Regions from separate parts of the Brucella intermedia LMG 3301 genome, predicted to be linked through region 1. Evidence: predicted binding sites of a transcription regulator. Region 1 holds the regulator's gene; each other region holds the start of a gene.

Region 1 (6,722 bases):
GGCTTACAAACGCGACGAAATCGCCGCCGCCAAGGCCGAGCGTAGCGTGGCAGATCTGAAAGCACGCGCTCAGGATCAGGAAACACCGCGCGGTTTTCTTAAGGCATTGGAAGCGAAACGCGCGGCTGGGGAATTCGCCCTGATAGCCGAAATCAAGAAGGCGAGCCCTTCGAAAGGCCTTATTCGTCCTGATTTCGACCCGCCCGTCCTTGCACAGGCCTACGAGGCTGGTGGCGCGGCGTGTCTTTCCGTGCTGACCGACGCGCCATCCTTTCAAGGAGCGCCAGAATTTCTGACGGCGTCCCGCAACGCATGTAGCCTGCCGGCACTTCGCAAAGACTTTTTGTTCGATACCTATCAGGTGCATGAAGCCCGCAGCTGGGGCGCTGACTGCATTCTGATTATCCTGGCCAGCGTCGATGACGATCTGGCGAAAGCGCTCGAAGAAACCGCTTTCGAGCTCGGAATGGATGCTCTCATCGAAGTACACGACGAGACCGAGATGGAACGCGCACTCAAACTGTCGTCGCGTCTGCTCGGGGTCAACAACCGCAATTTGCGAACGTTTGAGGTCGATCTCGCTGTTTCCGAATGCCTGTCGAAAATGGCTCCCTCCGACCGTTTGCTGGTTGGGGAAAGCGGCATCTTCACACACGAAGATTGTCTGCGGCTGGAAAAGGCGGGGATCGGGACGTTCCTCATCGGAGAAAGCCTGATGCGCAAGGCAGATGTTGCAGCGGCGACCCGCGAACTTCTGACCGGCAAGGCCTGACCGATGGTCTCCAAACTCACCCATATCGACCAGAGTGGCGCTGCCAACATGGTGGATGTTGGGAGCAAGGACGAGACGGAGCGTCAGGCTGTGGCCGAAGGATCGGTCAGAATGAAGCCGGAAACGCTGGCGCTCATTCTGGAAGGCAATGCGGCCAAGGGGGATGTCATCGGCACTGCGCGTCTGGCAGGCATCATGGCAGCGAAAAAGACCTCGGACCTTATTCCCCTCTGCCATCCATTGATGCTGACCAAAGTCGTGGTCGAAATCGAACCGGACCACACGTTGCCCGGCCTGCGCGTTCGTGCACTCGCCAAGCTGAAGGGACGCACCGGCGTGGAAATGGAAGCTCTCACCGCCGTTTCAGTTACCTGCCTCACGATCTATGATATGGCCAAGGCGGTCGACAAGCATATGGAGATCGGCGGCATCCGCGTTATCGAAAAGAGCGGTGGCAAATCAGGCGACTGGACGGCATAAGCCGTTCTTCCAGATATGCTGCTGACTTTGCTTTGGATCAATTCTGCCAATCGTTTTTTATGGTTTAGACGGGGCAGAAATTCAGTTCGAGAGGAAACGCCATGTCCCTTCTCCCGGTCGATGAAGCACTGGCCCGCATTCTGAAGTCGGCGGAGCCGCGCGGCACTGAGCAGATCGCTTTGTCAGATGCTGGTGGGCGTGTCGTTGCAACACCCGTGCTGGCACATTTTCTGCAGCCGCCTTTTGACGGTTCGGCGATGGACGGCTATGCCCTGATCGCGCCGGACAACATCTCCTATCCTGCCGAGTTCGATATCATCGGCGAGTCGGCGGCGGGCAATCGCTTCGAAGGCGAATTAAGAAGCGGGCAGGCAGTCCGCATTTTCACCGGCGCGCCGCTTCCCAACGGTACCGACACAATCGTCATTCAGGAGCATACCGAGCGCTCAGGCAACCGGCTGATCGTCCATAAAGGCATGGAACCGGGACGGCATATACGCCGCGCGGGCCTGGACTTTTCGCCGGGCGACATAGTCATTCCATCAGGCCGTGAACTGGATGCCGCTGCGCTGTCGCTGGCAGCGGCCAGCGGCAATGCGAAAATCGACGTATTCAAAAAGCCCACGGTAGCCATTATCGCCACCGGCGACGAGCTTGTTGCTCCGGGCGAGATACCCGGAAAAGACCAGATCGTTGCATCGAACAGTGTTGGAATTGCCGAGATCGTAAGGCGAGCCGGCGGGACTTCTCAAGATAAGGGGATCATTCCCGATGATCCCGCTAAAATAGAGCAGGCAATAAAAGATAGCCTGCAAAGCGGTGTCGACGTTCTGGTCACAATCGGCGGAGCTTCGGTCGGTGCCAGGGACTTTGTCCATGGCGCGCTGCAGAAACTGGGCGTCGACCTCGATTTCTGGAAGATCGCCATGCGGCCCGGCAAACCGCTGATGCATGGACGGATCGATGTGAATGGCAAGATTGTCCATATTATCGGCTTGCCCGGCAATCCTGTTTCCAGCCTGGTGTGCAGCCTTGTTTTTCTCCGGCCGCTTGTCGCGAAGCTCGCCGGCACCAGCCTTGACGCCGATATCCGTCCGGCGAAGCTGGGTGTTGCCCTGCCAGCTAACGATCCTCGCCGCGATTATATCCGGGCTACCATCGAATCACGACCGGATGGAACGCTGGTCGCGTCGCCTTTTCCGTTGCAGGATTCGTCCATGTTGTCCGCCCTCGTCCGCTCAAAAGCGCTTATCATCAGGGATGAGAACGCTCCCGCTGCCGCTAGTGGCGATGATTGCCGAGTTCTGATGCTATAGCGGCGATGCCTCCTCGGAACATGAGGAATTCGCCCTAAGCCCCGGTGGGATATATATTATTCAGAATGTCGTCCCACCCACTCCGGTGGCAGGAATGCAGCGCCGGAACATCCCATCTTTCCTTGTTTTGAGCATTAACGATTTTAAAACCATTGCAGAACAAGACTGGAACATATAGTGTTCGTTCTGGTTTTGTTTTTCTCGATTCTTGGCCGGGAGGGTGTCGCGCATGTTGACCCGTAAGCAGCACGAGCTTCTGCTGTTCATTCACGAACGTCTGAAGGAAACGGGCATTCCTCCCTCTTTCGACGAGATGAAGGAAGCGCTCGATCTGGCTTCAAAATCGGGTATCCATCGTCTGATCACTGCTCTGGAGGAGCGTGGCTTTATCCGCCGCCTGCCCAACAGGGCGCGTGCACTTGAGGTGTTGCGGTTGCCGGATTCAATCGCTCCTGGGCTCAATGCCCAAAAGAAGTTCGCTCCCAGCGTGATCGAAGGCAGTCTTGGCAAAGCGCCGCCCCCCCCTCCACCGGCTCGCCCTGCCCCTGTAGCTACCAATGACGACACGTCGGCAACGGTATCCGTACCGGTCATGGGACGAATAGCTGCGGGTGTGCCGATCTCCGCCATTCAGAACCAGACCCACTCCCTCAGCCTCCCGCCAGAAATGATCGGCGCGGGCGAGCATTACGCGCTTGAGGTCAAAGGGGATTCAATGATCGATGCCGGAATTTTCGACGGAGACACGGTGATCATCAAACGCGGAGATTCCGCAAATCCCGGTGAGATCGTGGTAGCTCTGGTCGATGATGAAGAAGCGACCTTGAAGCGCTTTCGCCGTAAGGGTGCCTCCATCGCTCTGGAAGCGGCTAATCCCGCTTATGAAACGAGGATATTCGGCCCTGACCGTGTTCGCGTACAGGGGAAGCTCGTCGGTCTTATCCGCCGTTACTAGAGCACGTCTTCCGAAAGCGGGAACCGGTTTCGGGTGATGCGCGTGACAAAACTAGATCGAGCGGTTTGGATTGAATAGAGCGAGAGACCGCTCGAAATCAATTGCAATGCGTTGTGGGGTTGTCCGCATCCGATGAACAGTCTGCTACGGTTCGAGTGGAACCGGATTTGGGCTTATATTCTCGTTCGGGCAAGCCGCGTGCCGCGCGCGAATGAATGCGATGCAAATGCCAGGGACGACTTGGAACATCAACAGCGTATGTAATTCGGTCGTCCGGACGCAAATCAGGCCTCGGCTGCTTCTCGTCAAGCCTCGCAGTTTCATGCGATTTTCCCGTTGCCGCTTTGGGAGAGCGGCTTTCATCGCGTTGTTGTCCGAGTCTGATTTCTACGGCTCCTTTCAGCGCCAGATCGCGTTTACTGATGCTGGTAATCGTTGAGCGACCACATGTAGCATCCTTGCCCGGAACAGCCAGGATGACCACATCCCCGATATTGCAGGCAATCTCCCGCATTGCCGGTTCTCCAGTATAGGCAAGCGTGCGACCATCACGCAGGGTAATTGTGCACACTCCCTCAACACACTCAAAACCATCGGACGCGGCCAGCTTTTCTTTTTTAACCGAAAGCGGGGGGATCATTTCCTTGACGAGATAGGCAGTTTTCCAATTGTCGATTGTGAACTGGGAAGGTCGATTTCGATTAACCGCAAGCCTTCCGTCCTCCAATCGGACGCCTACCAGCTTGGCATCTTCGGATACGACGATATCGGGAAATGGTTCCCTTAAAAAAACCATCAGGCCGAGGACGACAAATGGGAGCGCCAGTACCTTCAGTCTGGTGGAAAGCACAACCGCCAGAACCAGCGCAATGGTCCAGAAAACAAGAGTAAGCGCGGGCATGGTTCCTGGATTACCATCCGGCGACCAGGTCGCGACGAAGGCAGCAATGTGCCTTACCGCGAAAATGCCCCAGCCCATTATTTGCAAAGGCACCCAGTCAAGCTGCAAAGGCATCAGCACCAGGCCGAAAACAGCAAACGGCATCACAAGCAAGGCTATTGCGGGTTCAGCAAGCACATTTCCCACCAATCCCAATGGCGCTGTGTTGTTGAAATGATAGGCGGCGAAAATGCCGCTCGCCAACCCGGCAATGAGCGAGGTGCCTGCCGCTGCCGCGACTAGCTTTAATATCCGCCCAACAAAGCCGTCTCTGGACCTCCTAAGCTTCTCTGCGCCGACACGCCTGTTCGCATTGCGTTCGCTCCACCAGGCATAACCGGCGATCAACGCAGCGGTTGCAGAGAACGACATCTGGAAACTCGGCCCCAAAATCTCATGCGGCGAAAGAGCAATCATCGCGAGCGCCGCTATGGCCAGATTGCGCATGCTGATGGCAGCGCGATCGACCAGCAATGCTCCAAGCATAATCGCAATCATCACATAGCTTCGTTGCGCAGCAACGTCCGCACCGGACATGGCAAGATAGAAGGTACAGCTTAGCAGGGAGAGAAAAGCCGCGTATTTCTTAACCGGGCGCCGGACGCTGAAAGCGGGAAACAGCGCGAAGGCAGACCGTAGCGTCAACATGACGACGCCAGCGGCGAGCGCCATATGCAAACCCGAGATTGAAAGAATATGTGCAAGCCCTGCCTTGCGCAGATCGTCGTTGGTTTGCTCGCTGATCCCGGCGCGGGTGCCTGCCACGAGCGCCGAAGCGACACTGCCATCCTCCCCTCCAATCACTTCCTCAATCCGTTCGGAAACCCGGACCCGTAGCATAGCAATCCACTGGGATATTTCCGCTGTCAGTTCATCCGGCGGGGGAACAATCGCTACTTTGGGCGTCCCGAGAAAGAACCCGTTGGCGCCAATGCCATTGAAATATGCGTGAAAAGAGAAATCATAGTTTCCAGGGCGGACGGGGCCAGATGGGATGCGCAATCGCGCAAAACCAGACAATCCACTGCCGATCACTGTTGTCGCCGGTATATCTCTGGCATTAATGCGAACGCGCTTCGGCGGAAATCGAAGTTTGGGGCGCTCGGTTTGAAGCACCTCAAGTGTTATCCGCCAGCTGCCATTATCCTGATATTCAAGCGCAACGACCCGGCCCGTCACACGCGTCGCCACGTCTGAGCCCAACATCGCCGTGGCACGACGTTCCGTCTCCCATTTGCCGACCATAAGCCCGCCGATCAGAGCGATGGCCAAGGTCGTGCCCTGGGCAACCGCGAAATGCTTGCGCGTCGCAATTCGCAAGCTGAGGGCAATCGCGAGCATTGACAGAAGCGGAGTCCACGCAGGTTCGAATGAAAGCGTGAAATAGATTATCGCGCCGATACCGGCAAAAACCGGAAGCAGGAGGAAAAGTACGCCTCGTCCGGCTTCCGTTTCCATCGCAGCCTTGATCTGGCTGCCTGCGACCGAAGATATAGACAAAAGCCGTTCACGCAGGCTCAATACCGAAGGCTTGACAGGTGGTAAGTCTACTTCGAATTCACCTGGAGGCGAAGTCTCCGGAAATAAGGCGCGCAGCGAACCATCAGGCATGCTTCTGACAAGTGCCCGTTCGTTTACATCGCTCGCTTCCCTGATGCCTGTCATGCCCCCGCCTGACCGCAAAAGTTGGCCTAAGCCGCCAAAGTACCCCGAAAGAACAACGGCTCATCGGTGCGAAAGGGTTGCGAAGCCCTTGCGCACGTTGCTGCCTATGCTACATGAACCGCAGCCGAAATCGAGTGAGTTCGTACAAAGAACCGCGATTACCTGCCGAGTTGTCTCGCGCAGGCATTGGAATTCAAGTTCGCGCCTGTGTCTCCGGCATTCGCCGCTGCTCTGGAATGGCGCACGACATAGTGGAGCTATCATGCCGAAACCGGTCGTCACCCGTTTTGCCCCTTCGCCCACCGGGTATCTGCACATTGGCGGTGCACGCACTGCCCTGTTCAACTGGCTTTACGCCAAGCATAACGGCGGTAAGATGCTGCTACGTATCGAAGACACCGACCGGGAACGTTCCACCGATGCCGCGACTGCTGCCATTCTCGATGGACTGACCTGGCTGGGGCTGGATTGGGACGGCGAAGCCATCTCGCAATTCGAGCGTGCGCCTCGCCATCGCGAAGTGGCGGAAGAGCTGGTTGCTCTTGGCAAGGCATATTACTGCTATGCAACGCCAGAAGAACTGGAAGAAATGCG
Region 2 (6,722 bases), 790 kb from region 1:
CTTTTCCTCGGTGGGCTTACGATCCGGCGTCTTGGCGGTCTGCGCCTGCGGCGGCTTCGGCTTGGCTTCGGGAGCGGGGACCTTGTCCGGCAGCTTCGGCGTCTGGGCGTCGGGCGATTCAGCCTGCTTGTCGATGGCTTCCGCCACCGGATCGGGCTTCACTTCCTGTTTTTCCACCGGCTTGGTCTGCACTTCCGTCGCGGGAACCGGCGTCGGCTTGGGCTCGGGCTTCGGTTCCGGTTTAGGCTCCGGCTTCGGTTCGGGCTTTTTCACCGGCTCCGGCTGCGCCTTCGGCTCTTCCGCTGCCTCGATCGGCTTGGCCTTCGGGTCAGGCTTCGGTGGTGTCTTGGTATCGATATCCTGATCGCCGAAATTCTCGGCGTTGGGAACTGTCTGCGGTTTGGTTGTCGGCACGGGAGCCGACTTTTCCTTCATGGGCGCAGTCTTTTCGCCCTGCTGGATCTGCGTCAGCGATTCAATCGGTACGATATCGACCGGGAACGATTCCGAATCCTGCACGTCGAAAGCCTTCGGCGAGGAAAACGAAACCACTGCCAGCGCGACCGCAACGGCATGCAAGGCAACAGAAGATGTCAGGCCAGCCTTCATGATGGCGTCAGCTATCCTGCTCCTGGAGGGTCACAAGGCCGATATTCTTGAAACCGGCGGCGGAAATGCGGGCCATGACCTTCATGACGGTGCCGTAATCGGCAGCCTTGTCACCGCGCACGAAAATGCGCTCCTCATAGCCCGTCTTGGCGATGGCCTGGAGTTTCGGCACTACTTCTTCGATCGGGATTTCGGTTTCCTGAAGGTAGATCTTGCCCTCGCTGTTGACCGAAACGGTGATCGGCTGCGTGTCGGCATTCATGGCCTTGGCCTGCGTATCGGGCAGGTCGATCGGCACGCCGACCGTCAGAAGAGGCGCGGAAACCATGAAGATGATGAGAAGGACGAGCATCACGTCGACGAACGGCGTCACGTTGATTTCGCTCATCAATGCCTTCTTGCGACCGCGCCTGCGGCGTCCGCCCGACTGCATTCCCTGATTTCCGACCGACATGCCCATTGCAAGATTCCCGAAGGCTGAAACTACACTCGATGCTTGATGCCGCTTAATTACGCGGCGTCAGCTTCTCATCAATTTGGCGCGACAGTATGGCGGAAAACTCGTCCGCAAAACCTTCCAGCCGCCCGCCGATCTTGCCGGCATCCGCAGACAGCTTGTTGTATGCGATAACGGCAGGAATAGCGGCGAGAAGGCCGATGGCCGTTGCAAGAAGCGCTTCGGCGATACCCGGCGCAACGACGGCAAGGCTGGTGTTCTTGGAGGCTGCGATTGCCTGGAACGAGGTCATGATGCCGACAACCGTGCCGAACAGGCCGATGAAGGGAGCTGCAGAGCCGATGGTTGCCAGAAAGCCCAGTCGCGATTCCAGCTTTTCGCCTTCACGCGCCAGCGCCACGTCCATGGCCTTGTCGATACGCATCTGGAGACCGATAGGGGAACGGGCGCCCTTTTCAAATGATTTCTTCCACTCGCGCATTGCCGCCATGAAGATGGATGCCATGCCGGTGGTGCGGCGTTCGCCGAGATTGCGATAAAGTTCTTCCAGCGACTGGCCGGACCAGAAGGTCTGCTCGAAGCGATCAATCGCGCGCCGCGCCCGTCCGTAAGCAATCGTCTTGTCCACGATGATAGCCCAGGTCCAGATCGAAGCGAACAGAAGGCCAAGCATAACCAGCTTGACGACCCAGTTCGCCTGCATGAACAGGCCCCAGAGGGTAACATCGGCGGCGGGGGCCGCTAACGCAACATTTTCCATCGATCTACCGTCCTCGAATCCAAACGCCCGGCCACATGACCGGGCGGTATCGCAAATCCGTTACCCAGCGTCTGAAAACAGACACTCCAACCTTGCGCAGCTTTTCAACGTGAAGCCGTACCTGCCCGACGAGCGGCCGACACTTCGCACCGCAACCGCCATTCCGGATTTCAACTTTAAATCCATCAGGCGCTTGTTACGGTTAATTTTGGTGAAAGGAAGGCGCTGCGCTGCGAGCCAGCCTCTCTACCGATTCCGTCAGGGTGATTAATGGAATATTATGGTTAAAGATGCGTTAGCATTTGCCTAAATAGAACGCACCCCAAAAAAGTGGAAACGATTTCGGGCGGAATAATCCGCAGCTCAGCCCTTGCGGCTGCTGGTGAAGGCCTCTCGCCATTCATCGGGAATGCGGCGCGGATGGCCTTCCTTGGTAATCATTACGGCCTCTACCTTCGCTTCCGAAAGCAGCCGCTCTCCACAGGTGATCTTCTGCGCCATGATGACCCGTGCCCCGCGAATTTCGCTGACGCGGGTTTCGATCAGGATGAGGTCGTCCATCTTCGCCGGCGATTTGTAGTCGATCTCCATGCGGCGGACGACCCACACCATTTCTTCGCCAAGCGCGCCTTCCGCCAGTTCGATATGGTGAACGTCCTGCAAGCGCAAAAAGTCCGTGCGCCCGCGTTCGTAGAATTCCAGATAGCGGCCGTGATAGACGAAGCCGGAAAAATCCGTATCGGCATAATAGATGCGTGCATAGAGCAGATGCGCGCCGTCCTTCAGTTCGCCCGATACGGCAGCCTGCGCCAATTGTTCCTGTCGTTCCGTCATTCGTCTTCCATGAAGAGGCCGTATTGCGACTGCTGGATGATTTCAGCGGGCGCAGGCAATCCGAGATGCTGCCATGCAACGGCGGTCAGGACCCGGCCGCGCGGCGTGCGTTGCAGGAAACCCTGCTGAATCAGATAGGGTTCGATAATGTCTTCAATCGCGTCACGCGGCTCGGACAGACCGGCAGCGATGGTTTCGATCCCCACCGGCCCGCCACCGAAATTGCGCGCGATAATATTGAGATAGCGCCGGTCGAGCTGGTCCAGTCCGCGATTGTCCACCTCAAGGCGCGACAATGCCTCGTCAGCTATCTTGCGATCGATGACATCGGCGCCCGCCACCAGCGCAAAATCGCGAACGCGGCGCAACAGCCGCCCGGCGATGCGCGGGGTGCCGCGCGAACGCCGCGCCACTTCCAGCGCACCATCCGGAGAAATACCCATCTGCATGATGCGCGCGCCACGGCGCACAATATATTCCAGTTCCTCGACCGTATAGAAGTTGAGCCTCACCGGAATGCCGAAGCGATCGCGCAATGGCGTGGTCAAAAGGCCGAGACGGGTCGTTGCCGCGACGAGCGTAAACTTGGCAAGATCGATCTTCACCGAACGGGCGGCAGGGCCTTCACCAATGATGAGATCGAGCTGAAAATCCTCCATGGCGGGATAGAGGATTTCTTCCACTGCAGGGCTCAGGCGATGAATTTCATCGATGAAAAGAACGTCGCGCTCTTCGAGATTGGTCAAAAGTGCTGCGAGATCGCCCGCCTTGGCAATGACCGGGCCGGAGGTGGAGCGGAAATTGACGCCGAGTTCCTTGGCCATGATCTGCGCCAATGTCGTCTTGCCGAGACCCGGAGGGCCAACGAACAGCACATGGTCGAGCGCCTCACCCCGCACCTTGGCGGCCTCGATGAAAACTTTCAGATTGGCGCGCGCCGCCGCCTGGCCGACGAAATCGTCGAGCATTTGCGGGCGCAGCGTATTGTCTTCATCTGCGCGGCTGTCGGGATTGATGAGAGGGTTGCGGTCGCTCATGCCTTCCTCCTCGCATGAACATATCGCTCAGGCAAGCTGCGCAGAGCCTGAATCAAAAAGCGGCAGGCCGTGGCGAAAATGGCGATTTTCGAGTACCGGAGCGGAGTGTACTTCATGTACATGAGCACCGGAAAGCAGGAAAGCGCCGTTTGCAGACCGGCATGGCGACTTTTGGAACAGGCTCTCACCGCGACAATTCCTTCAAACCCAGCCTGATAAGCTTTGCCGAATCGGCATTCTCTCCCGCCTCTTTCAGTGCGGCTGCAACGGCATTGGCTGCCTGATCCCGGGAATAACCGAGATTGGAAAGCGCCGACACCGCATCGGCCACCGGTGCAGGCGCGGCACCCGCGCCAAGTTCCTGCTTGAGCCCGATCGTGCCGCTCGCATCGCCGGCAAAGGCAGGCGCCTTGTTCTTCAGTTCAGTCACGATGCGCTCTGCAACCTTCTTGCCGACGCCCGGCGCGCGCGACACCATCGCGATATCGCGCAATGCGATCGCATTGGCGAGTTCGGACGGCGACAGCGTGCCAAGCACCGCAAGCGCCACCTTGGCGCCGACGCCCTGCACATTCTGCAACAGGCGGAACCATTCGCGCTCAAGCTGATTGGCAAATCCGTAAAGGCGGATCATGTCCTCGCGGACATAGGTTTCGATGAACAGCACCGCCGCCTCGCCCGCGCCACCGAGATTGCCCAGTGTCCGCGCCGAGCAGAACGCGGCATAGCCGACCCCATGCACATCGATGACCGCATGATCCTCGGCGATTTCATCGATCACGCCTTTAAGCTTGCCGATCATTCTGGTCTCACCCCGCTAACAGCGCCTGCATCCGGCGAGCGCTTACAATGCTCTGACGATGGTGCGCATGGCAAATGGCAATGGCAAGCGCATCGGCAGCATCGCTCGTATCGAACGATGCACGCGGCATCAGCACTTTCACCATCATGTGAATCTGCTGCTTTTCACCGTGACCGACGCCGATGACCGCCTTCTTCACGGCATTCGGCGCATATTCCGCAACAGGCAGGCCAGCTTGTGCCGGAGCCAGCAAGGCAATGCCCCGCGCCTGACCAAGCTTCAATGTCGCCGTTGCGTCCTTGTTAACGAAAGTATGTTCGACCGCCGCCTCGTGCGGCATGAATTCATGCAGGACCTTGGAAAGCCCTTCATGGAGCTGGCAGAGGCGCGATGCGAGATCCATCTCGGCATTCGAGGTCACGGTCCCCGAGCCGATGAAATGCAGTGAATTGCCAAGCGATTCGACAATGCCCCAGCCGGTGCGGCGCAGGCCCGGATCGATACCAATGATGCGAATCGTTTCTTTCATAAGCGAACCCTATCCTCAGACGGATTCACTTGACAGCAGAAAAGTGAACAAAAGAGAAACATGCGCCCCGAAGGGCGCGGATGCTCAATGGTTATTCAATGTCAGGAAGCACCGAAAGCAGTTTTCAGCAACACGATCTGTTCGGAAACCGGATTGCCGCGCGGGATGCCCTGCAGCGAAACCACTTCACCGTAGACCTCGCGGTCCATCCGGCGCACGCGGGCCTGAAGGCGCATCGAGCGTTCAACCAGTTCCACGAAGGCGGCGGGCAGTTCGGACCAGCCCTGTGCGGCTTCACCCGCGGACGGAGTGTCGAGGCGCACCTTGGCCTTTTCGGCGGAAACCTGCTGGCGGGACATTTCTCCGCTGCGCGCGGCGCGCTGGAGCAGCAGCCAGGACGCAATCTGCATCAGGCGCGTGGTCAGCCGCATCGATTCGGCGGCATAGAGCGTCGCGGCCACGCGCGACAGATTGCGCGCATCCTCACGGCCTTCGCCATCAAGGTAGCTTGCGGCTTCCTCGACCATATCCATGCCTTGCGTATAGATCGGCTTGAACGAATCCGAGAAGACCATGCGCTCCGCGAGGCTGATCATATTGCTCGGCATCTGACCCTGTTCGCTAATCACTGCTCTGCCACCTTGCATAACCGCCGGCATCGGCGGCCCATTCCGTTGCCGTAGCCCTCCGGTGGGATTTGCCGGACGGATACGAATGAAACCATTGAACCGCTGTTCGACCATGGGGGAGGCTGAGACGGAACAGCTGTGCTAAACAAGTCCACGACAAACTGCACTTTCATGCACCGTCGCGCAAGTTTATGTTTAACGTTCGGTTAACATTTTCAGGGGCTTTTAAAGAAAGTCCGCAAATAGAACGGATCGGCAGTTGATTTCGTTCCACGTGGCGGCGCGTGGAAAGCCGACATTTCCGGGATGTGCAGCAAAAAGCGCATAAAAAAAGAGCCGCAAGGGCGGCTCTCAGGAGTTTAACAGGGAGGCGTCAAACAGAGTGGCTAAACCACTCGGTAAGAATCCAGCCGAACTGGATGTAAACTATTTAACATTCTTAAGATTAATGAATGGTTAATTTCCGCTCCGCTCTGTGGATAATCTCAAACGATTCCGCGCCTCCACCGAAAGAAAAGCCGCCCGGAGCGGCGGCTTATCCGTGGTCAATATCGCTGCATCGCAGGCTTGCCGCTTGTGGCGAGCTGCATCTTGACGGGTTCGGCAGCGGGAACGCCGGGCTTGACCGAAGCGGCTGCGCCCTTCTTGCTCCAGCCGATGGTCGGCAGCCATTCCAGATAATAGGCCAATGCGAATTGCATCACGATTCCGGTTGCGATCAGCAGCGTGTCATATGGCAGGCCGCCGGGGTTCACCAGCTTCATCACCTGTGCCACCATCGCCAGCAGCGTACCAGCAATGAAGACCGGCAGCGAATGCTTGCCGAGAATGGCGAGCGGGTTGTCGGGCGCAGTGCGGGCGATGTGGTTCAGCGTCGGGACCACGGCAATAAGATAGGCAATAGCCAGCACGTGCAGCAGGCGCGGACCCGACAGGAACGTCTTGTCGAAGCCGGTGATGACCATCGGCATTCCCATCGATGCATCGATACCCCAGAGCGGGATGCGCACCCACGCCAACGCCAGCACCAGATAGCCGACGGCAAGGCCGATCAGCAGCGGATGC
Region 3 (6,722 bases), 850 kb from region 1:
GGCCACCACGACCTGCAACAGAAAATCGGATTCCCCGGATACGAGATGACAGGAGAACACCTCGGGCAGGTTCTGCACGGAGGTACGGAACGCGGTGGCCGTTTCCTCGTGATGGCGCTCCACGCGAATGCCGACGAAGACAGTCAGGCCAAGTCCGACCGCATTGCGATCCAGTGCTGCATGATAGCCTCGGATGACACCCGCTTTTTCGAGCATCTTGACGCGGCGCAGGCAGGGAGAGGGCGAAAGGCCGATTTTCTCAGCCAGTTGGACATTGGAGAGCCGGGCGTCTTCCTGAAGTGCCGTGAGTATCTTGCGGTCGATGGCATCTAGCTTAAGTTTTGGCATGATCCGGCAACTTGAGTTGATCTGTTGGCTGATTATATCAAAAAGGGTGAGCAATGCGCCACAAATCGCAAGGACATGCGCCTTCATCCCCGGATAGTCTGCGACATGACGCTGCTTCGCAATCGGCATCATTTTCGATGAGCCTCTGCGTCGCGACCAATTTGGCATGATCCTTACAGGCGATATTGATGAGCGAGATGTGGTTATACGCGGGCGCACTTGCTGCTGCATTTCTTATTCCGGGGCCGGACATGCTTCTGCTGCTCCAGACCGGCGCAGCGCAGGGCAGGGCCCATGCGCTGGCAACAGCCGCTGGCCTCGCAATCGCGCGCACGTGCCATGTGGCCCTTGCCGCGCTCGGTCTGGCGGCGCTTCTGCATGCCTTTCCTGTGGCGTTCCAGTGCGTGCGGATCGTCAGCGCCTGTTATCTCGTCTGGCTTGCCATAGGGATCATCCGCCATCCTCTGCCGACAGTGGATGCGGTTGGCGGTGTGCGTGAACGGCGGTCCTATCTGGCTTCGGCCCGCAAGGGCCTTCTCACCAATCTGCTCAACCCGAAAGCGCTGCTGTTCTGTTCCGTCCTATTGCCGCAGTTCGTGCATCCGGGAAATGGCAGTATAGCGCTGCAGTTCGCGATTCTGGGCGGCATCATGACCGCGGTCGGCTTGTTGTTCGATACGCTCTATGCCTTTACAGGCTCATCGCTCGGAACCCTGTTCAAACGTTATCCGGCCATACAGTCGGTCCAGCGCTGGGGCTTTGCGGCGCTGCTGTTCGGCTTTGCTGCCAGGCTAGCGACGGTTTAAACGCCGAAGCGATCTTTGATGGGGGCGAAGGTGTAGCGGTGGATGCCGGGCACGGGCCCCGCCGTCTCGATGGCGGCCCGGTGCCTTTCGGTGGCGTAGCCCGCATGAATTTCCAACCCGTAAGGTGGATGCGCCGCACCGGCCCGGATCATCATGCGGTCCCGCGTTACCTTGGCGACGATGGAAGCCGCAGCGATCGAAATGGAGCGCTGATCCCCTTTGACAAGCGCCGAACCGGGGCAAGCAAGCCCCGGCGGCACATCGCGGCCATCGATCAGCGCGTGACATGGGCGCAGGGTCAGCCCGATGGAAGCGCGCCGCATGGCTTCCAGCGCGGCCTTCCTGATATCGCTTCCGTCGATGCTGCGGGCGCTGAGGCTTGCAACCGAAACGGTGATGGCCTTCGCCAGGATGATTTCGTAGAGGGCCTCGCGTCTCGCAGCCGTAAGCCGCTTGGAATCGTCCAGCCCGTCCGGGAGGTTGTCGATATCGAGCACGACGGCAGCAGCAACCACCGGCCCGGCAAGGGGACCGCGTCCGGCCTCATCTATGCCGACGATATGTTTCAAGCCACGCGAAAGCAGCCTTTTCTCTTCCGAGAAGTCAGGCGCGATCGGGATGTCAAAGAGGAGCGGAGAATCAGAAGCCGAGCGTTTCATTTGGCGGCAATGCTCGCATTGCTTCCGATTCTCCGCAAGGGCCCTGCTTGAGGATGGTGGCGTGAAAGCAGGCGGCCCCTCCGTCTGAAGGACAATCAGACGGAAATTCAACAGGCAACTGGCAGGTCGAGCAGGTTGAAAAGCGACGCGGGGCCAGGCTGCCCCTTTGTGTTTATTCCACAACGGTTCCCTCGCAGAGAAACGCGGAAACCGCTCCGGCTATTTGTTTTATCGCCTTATCAAACGCAAAACCGGCACACGCTTTTGCTGGAAATTCTCTAGAACAGCGACAGCTGCTTGCCTCCCTTTTCGACCGGCTCGAACAGATCGGTGCGCAACTGAAGGCGGCGTGCATTGAAGCCGAGCTTGCGCGCGGTGATTTCGAAACGGCGACCGATCTGCCATGCATATGGACCTGTGCCGCGCATGCGCTTGCCCCATTCGGCATCATAATCCTTGCCGTCGCGCATGGAACGCACCAGCGACATGACGTGGCGGTAGCGATCCGGATAATTGCGCAGCAGCCAGTCCTTGAACAAGGGCGCGACTTCGAGCGGCAGGCGCAGCAGAACATAGCCTGCCTCCCGCGCACCTTGTGCATAGGCGGCATCCAGAATGCGTTCGATCTCGTGATCGTTGATGCCGGGGATGACCGGTCCCATCATGACCGAGGCGGGAATGCCCGCATCGGCCAGTTTGCGAATGGCCTGCAACCGCAGCGTCGGCGTCGAGGCGCGCGGTTCCATCGTGCGGGACAGATGGGCGTCGAGCGTCGTGACCGACAAGGCGACCTTGGCCAGCCCTTTCTCGGCCATGCGGCCAAGAATATCGATATCCCGCACGACCAGAGCGGATTTCGTCACGATGCCGACGGGATGATTGGCGGCCTCCAGCACTTCAAGAATTTCGCGCATGATGCGCCACTTCTTTTCGACCGGCTGATAAGGGTCCGTATTGGTGCCGATGGCGATGGTCTTCGGCTGGTAACCGGGCTTGGCCAGTTCACGCTCCAGAAGACGCGGGGCATCCGGCTTGGCAAAGAGACGGGATTCGAAATCGAGACCGGCAGAAAGTCCCATGTAGCTGTGGGTCGGGCGGGCAAAGCAATAGATGCAGCCATGCTCGCAGCCGCGATAGGGATTGATCGAGCGGTCGAAACTGATGTCGGGTGAATCATTGCGGGTGATGATCGTCCGCGGCTTTTCGATCTGCACGTCGGTCTTGAACGGCGGCAGTTCCTCAAGCGTAGTCCAGCCATCATCGAAGTCGTGGCGCGTGGTCGGCTCGAAGCGCCCGGTCGGATTGATGCCCGCTCCCCGTCCGCGCCTGCGGGCGTGATCGATGCGCAATCCGGCCTCGCCGATCACCGCATTGGCGTGATCCGCGCGCCCGCTACCGAAGGCAGCCCTGTCGGCCTGCTTGATGATATCTGCCTGCTGGATCACTTCCATCTTCGTCTCCCTGCATGGAAACATCTGGCTTTGTAGGATCACGACGAAACCCAGCCGGGACAGCGTCCTTCCAAGATCGGAGCTGTTCTACGGTGCGCGCCGTGCTGCCATGCGACTCTGTTCTGATGAATCTATTCCTATAACAAGAATTAGAACAAATCAAGAACATAAAAGTGTCAGCTTTCCGCTCACGCATTCTTGATATATGAAGCGCGCATGTTGTCAGTCGTCATAGAAACCCTGAATTCCGAGAGAGCGCTGGCTCACACGCTTTCGGCTTTGGTGCCGGCGGTCGTGGAGGGGTTGCTGCGACGTGTGTCGGTCATCGACAGGGGCTCGTCGGATGAGACCGCCCTGGTCGCGCTGGGTGCCGGCTGTGCGTTCCATGCGGAAATGGATATTGAGACCGCGCTCGATGAAATCCGTACGCCCTGGGTGCTGCTGCTGACGCCCGGTTCCATTCCGCAGGAGGGGTGGGAGGAAGTTCTGCGCCGACATATGGAGCATGGCGGTGGCGCCGCGCGCTTCTCGCTGCCGGAAGACGGCGGGTTCGGCGCGGTCCGCAAAGTCTTCGGCCACAAGGCGACGCTTGATGCCGGACTGCTGGTTCGCCTGGATGTCGTAAAGCCGCTGCTGCTCGACGGCGTGTCGTTCGAACAGCTTCCGCAGCGTTTGAAGCCGGTCCGGCTCAAACATTCCATACTGCCGCCCGACGAAGCCTGAACAAACAAAAAGGCGAAGCCTGAGGCTTCGCCTTTTTCAACAGACATGCTGTCTGGATTAGTTCTCGTAGCTGGAGGGCGAAGCGTCGCCGAAGCGATGAGCCGAGCCGTTCTGATAGACCGGAGCCTTCTGGATCGAGGCAGGAGCCGTGTAGTCGAGCTTCTGGCTCTGCGTTGCAACCGGCGTGCGGTCATTTGCATAAAGATCGGCAGGTTCGCCGACATGCGGGTTTTCAGCGAAAGCAGCACCGGCGCTAAGGGCAACGGCAACGGCAGCAAGAGCAAACTTCTTCATTTTCATAATCCTTCTGAAGCATTTTGCGGTCAAATGGACACATTCGGCTTCGCACAAATGCATTGAAACAAACCGCCCCTTCGGATGGCATAGAAGCCTTTCCGGGGCTCCCGGGTGGCGACCATGCCATCCATCGGGGAGATAACTGGGCGAAGCTGGACGGTTGGGAGGAATATCCAGCTCCGGAATTTACCGGGCGTCATCGGCTGGGAGGCCACTGACGACGCCCTGCGTCAAGTCGTCAAGTCTTGGGAAAAGACTTAGTTCTGGTAGCTCGAAGGCGATGCGTCACCGAAGCGATGAGCCGAACCGTCCTGGAACGAGGACTGGCCGATCGAAGCGGGAGCAGTGTAGTCGACCTTCTGGGAAGCGACCGGGGTGCGGTCGTTTGCGTAAAGATCGGCAGGTTCACCAACGCGTGGGTTTTCTGCAAAGGCGGCACCGGCGGTAAGAGCAAGGGCAGCGGCAGCAAGAACAATCTTTTTCATTTTTCCTATCTCCTTGGAAAGTGGAGCGGCGTTTTGTTCGTCGTTCCGATGCAGCTGAAATGGGTGACAGTGAGCAAAAGTTCCAGTCACGAAAATGTTTTCTTGATCACACATTCGTGCAGCCAATTTTTTGAAATCAGAACGAATAGTTCTAAATTATATAATAAATTCAATATATTGAGTTATATATCAGCCTTCACAAAACTGTTGTAGAAGGCCTTTTGTTCAAAAAGCACGAACAGTCTGTCCCAATATATTGTCCAATGAGAGTGAACAATCGGGCGATTTTGAAGGGTTTCACACCCGATGGGGGTCAGAAGTTATTCTCGGGAGAGGGGACGCTTTGGGTCGCGACGACGAACCAGTCGGGTCTTTCGGCTGAGAGGTGTTCGGCTGCCCGTTCAGTGGCGGCAATGTCTTCGTATATGGCGTAGCAGGTCGCACCGGAACCGGACATCTGTGCGTAAAGCGATCCGCTCTGGCGAAGAAGTTCGAGCTTGTCACCGATCCGTGGTGCGAGTTTCAATGCCGGGGACAGGAGATCGTTGCGGGTCGTCTGCAGATAAGCGCAAAGAGGGCCGATATCCGCGTGGGAGGCAAGTGCCAGCGCCGGATGGTCGCGCTTTTCGAGCGCGCGAAAGACATCCGGGGTCGCAACCGCTGTTCCGTCATTGACGAGCAGCATGGGCAAGGCCGGGAAACCGGCAATCGGCGTCAGGTTTTCGCCGATGCCGCGCGCGGCAAGCGGCGTCCCCTTCGATGCGCCATGCAGGCACATGGGCAGGTCCGCGCCAAGATCGAGGCCGATCGCGGCCAGTTTCTCGAAACCGAGATCGAGGCCCCATAGTTCATCAAGTGCGAGCAGGGTGGCGGCTGCGTCACTCGATCCGCCGCCTATGCCGGAAGCAATCGGCAGGTTCTTTTCGAGGTGTATGGCTACGGGCGGCAAAGCCCGCTGTGTCTGCTGCCGCAGCGCCTCGCGCGCCTTGAGAACCAGATTGCCGCCGTCGAGCGGTATGCCCGTGGCAAAAGGACCGCAGACCGTAAAGCTGTCCTCTACCGCAGGCTCGATACGGATGATGTCGCCAAAGCGGGCAAAGACCACCAGCATGTCGAGTAGATGATAGCCGTCGGCACGACGCCCCGTCACATGCAGCGCGAGGTTGATCTTGGCGGGAGCCAGGCGCGTCACCGCAGGCGCGGAACCGGCATCGGCATGTGTTTCGGTTTTCGGAAAAAGGGTCATTTCTGCTGGTGGACCGTGACACGAGAAAACACGGCGATCGCATCGCTTCGTCGGCAATCGTTCGTGGCGGAAAGGTCAGTCCTTCTTGACGTAATATTCGCCGGTTTTGGGGTCCTGCACCAACGTGCCGTGAGCCCGGTTCTGCGCTTCCTTTTCCGCCTGACGCACGCGCTGTGATACGCGCGAGGCTTCACGCTTGAACGAGCGGTAGCCGTACCAGGCGGCGGCGATGATCAGCAGCAGAAAAATGAGCTGGGGCATGGCCTCAAGTCCTTAAGGTTGCGCATCGGATTGCCGGATCGCGAAGGCCGAAACGCCGGATGTTCCCGAATGTTCATGGAGGGGCGGGAAGCGGCCCGCCCCGCTTTCTGACACCATATCATGGTGAAACGAAGGAATTCAAAGCATTGGTGGGAAAATCGTCGGTGTTTTTCGCCGGAGCGTTGTTTTTCCCACTATTCTTCAAAGACCGTAACGCGCCCAAAGCGCCTTTTCCTCTGCCACCGAAAGCAGGCCGTCGCCAAGATGCGCGGCAATGGAAGCCGGTTCAAGATTTGCGAGCGCCATGTCAACGCCGGGGACCTTGCGTCCCAAAAGGCTGCGCTTCTGTTCAACCAGCTTCAGCTTGACCTTGTCGCCATAGGTCTTGCGCAGAAAGCTTCGCATATCGCCCAGTCCATCGATCAGGCCAAGCTGTTGTGCCTTGA

What was found. The regulator LexA, encoded in region 1, represses DNA repair genes until DNA is damaged. The targets are predictions, from matches to a motif close to TGTTCNNNNTGTGTTCNG.
Positions count from the first base shown of each region.
Region 2: ruvC (crossover junction endodeoxyribonuclease RuvC) is a predicted target of LexA. The motif match lies at 5,072-5,089, and genes of this name have one in related genera.
Region 3: OINT_RS02220 (PA0069 family radical SAM protein) is a predicted target of LexA. The motif match lies at 3,415-3,432, and genes of this name have one in related genera.

Region 1 is NZ_ACQA01000001.1:1,328,755-1,335,476, forward strand. It holds gene trpC (indole-3-glycerol phosphate synthase TrpC) at 1-772, shown strand, start outside; gene moaC (cyclic pyranopterin monophosphate synthase MoaC) at 776-1,252, shown strand; gene OINT_RS06305 (molybdopterin molybdotransferase MoeA) at 1,354-2,568, shown strand; gene lexA (transcriptional repressor LexA) at 2,798-3,523, shown strand; gene OINT_RS06315 (ComEC/Rec2 family competence protein) at 3,621-6,128, opposite strand; gene gltX (glutamate--tRNA ligase) at 6,391-6,722, shown strand, end outside.
Region 2 is NZ_ACQA01000001.1:2,122,605-2,129,326, forward strand. It holds gene OINT_RS10175 (hypothetical protein) at 1-609, opposite strand, end outside; gene tolR (protein TolR) at 617-1,069, opposite strand; gene tolQ (protein TolQ) at 1,116-1,826, opposite strand; gene OINT_RS10190 (YbgC/FadM family acyl-CoA thioesterase) at 2,190-2,660, opposite strand; gene ruvB (Holliday junction branch migration DNA helicase RuvB) at 2,657-3,697, opposite strand; partial or broken gene OINT_RS22950 (flagellar basal body P-ring protein FlgI) at 3,736-3,885, opposite strand; gene ruvA (Holliday junction branch migration protein RuvA) at 3,882-4,499, opposite strand; gene ruvC (crossover junction endodeoxyribonuclease RuvC) at 4,507-5,028, opposite strand; gene rcdA (protease adaptor protein RcdA) at 5,130-5,636, opposite strand; partial or broken gene OINT_RS10215 (OpgC family protein) at 6,203-6,722, opposite strand, start outside.
Region 3 is NZ_ACQA01000001.1:481,056-487,777, forward strand. It holds gene OINT_RS02205 (Lrp/AsnC family transcriptional regulator) at 1-348, opposite strand, end outside; gene OINT_RS02210 (LysE family translocator) at 537-1,154, shown strand; gene OINT_RS02215 (ribonuclease HII) at 1,151-1,813, opposite strand; gene OINT_RS02220 (PA0069 family radical SAM protein) at 2,092-3,264, opposite strand; gene OINT_RS02225 (glycosyltransferase family protein) at 3,481-3,987, shown strand; gene OINT_RS02230 (hypothetical protein) at 4,045-4,281, opposite strand; gene OINT_RS02235 (hypothetical protein) at 4,542-4,769, opposite strand; gene OINT_RS02240 (4-(cytidine 5'-diphospho)-2-C-methyl-D-erythritol kinase) at 5,083-6,015, opposite strand; gene OINT_RS02245 (membrane protein) at 6,091-6,276, opposite strand; gene OINT_RS02250 (S49 family peptidase) at 6,478-6,722, opposite strand, start outside.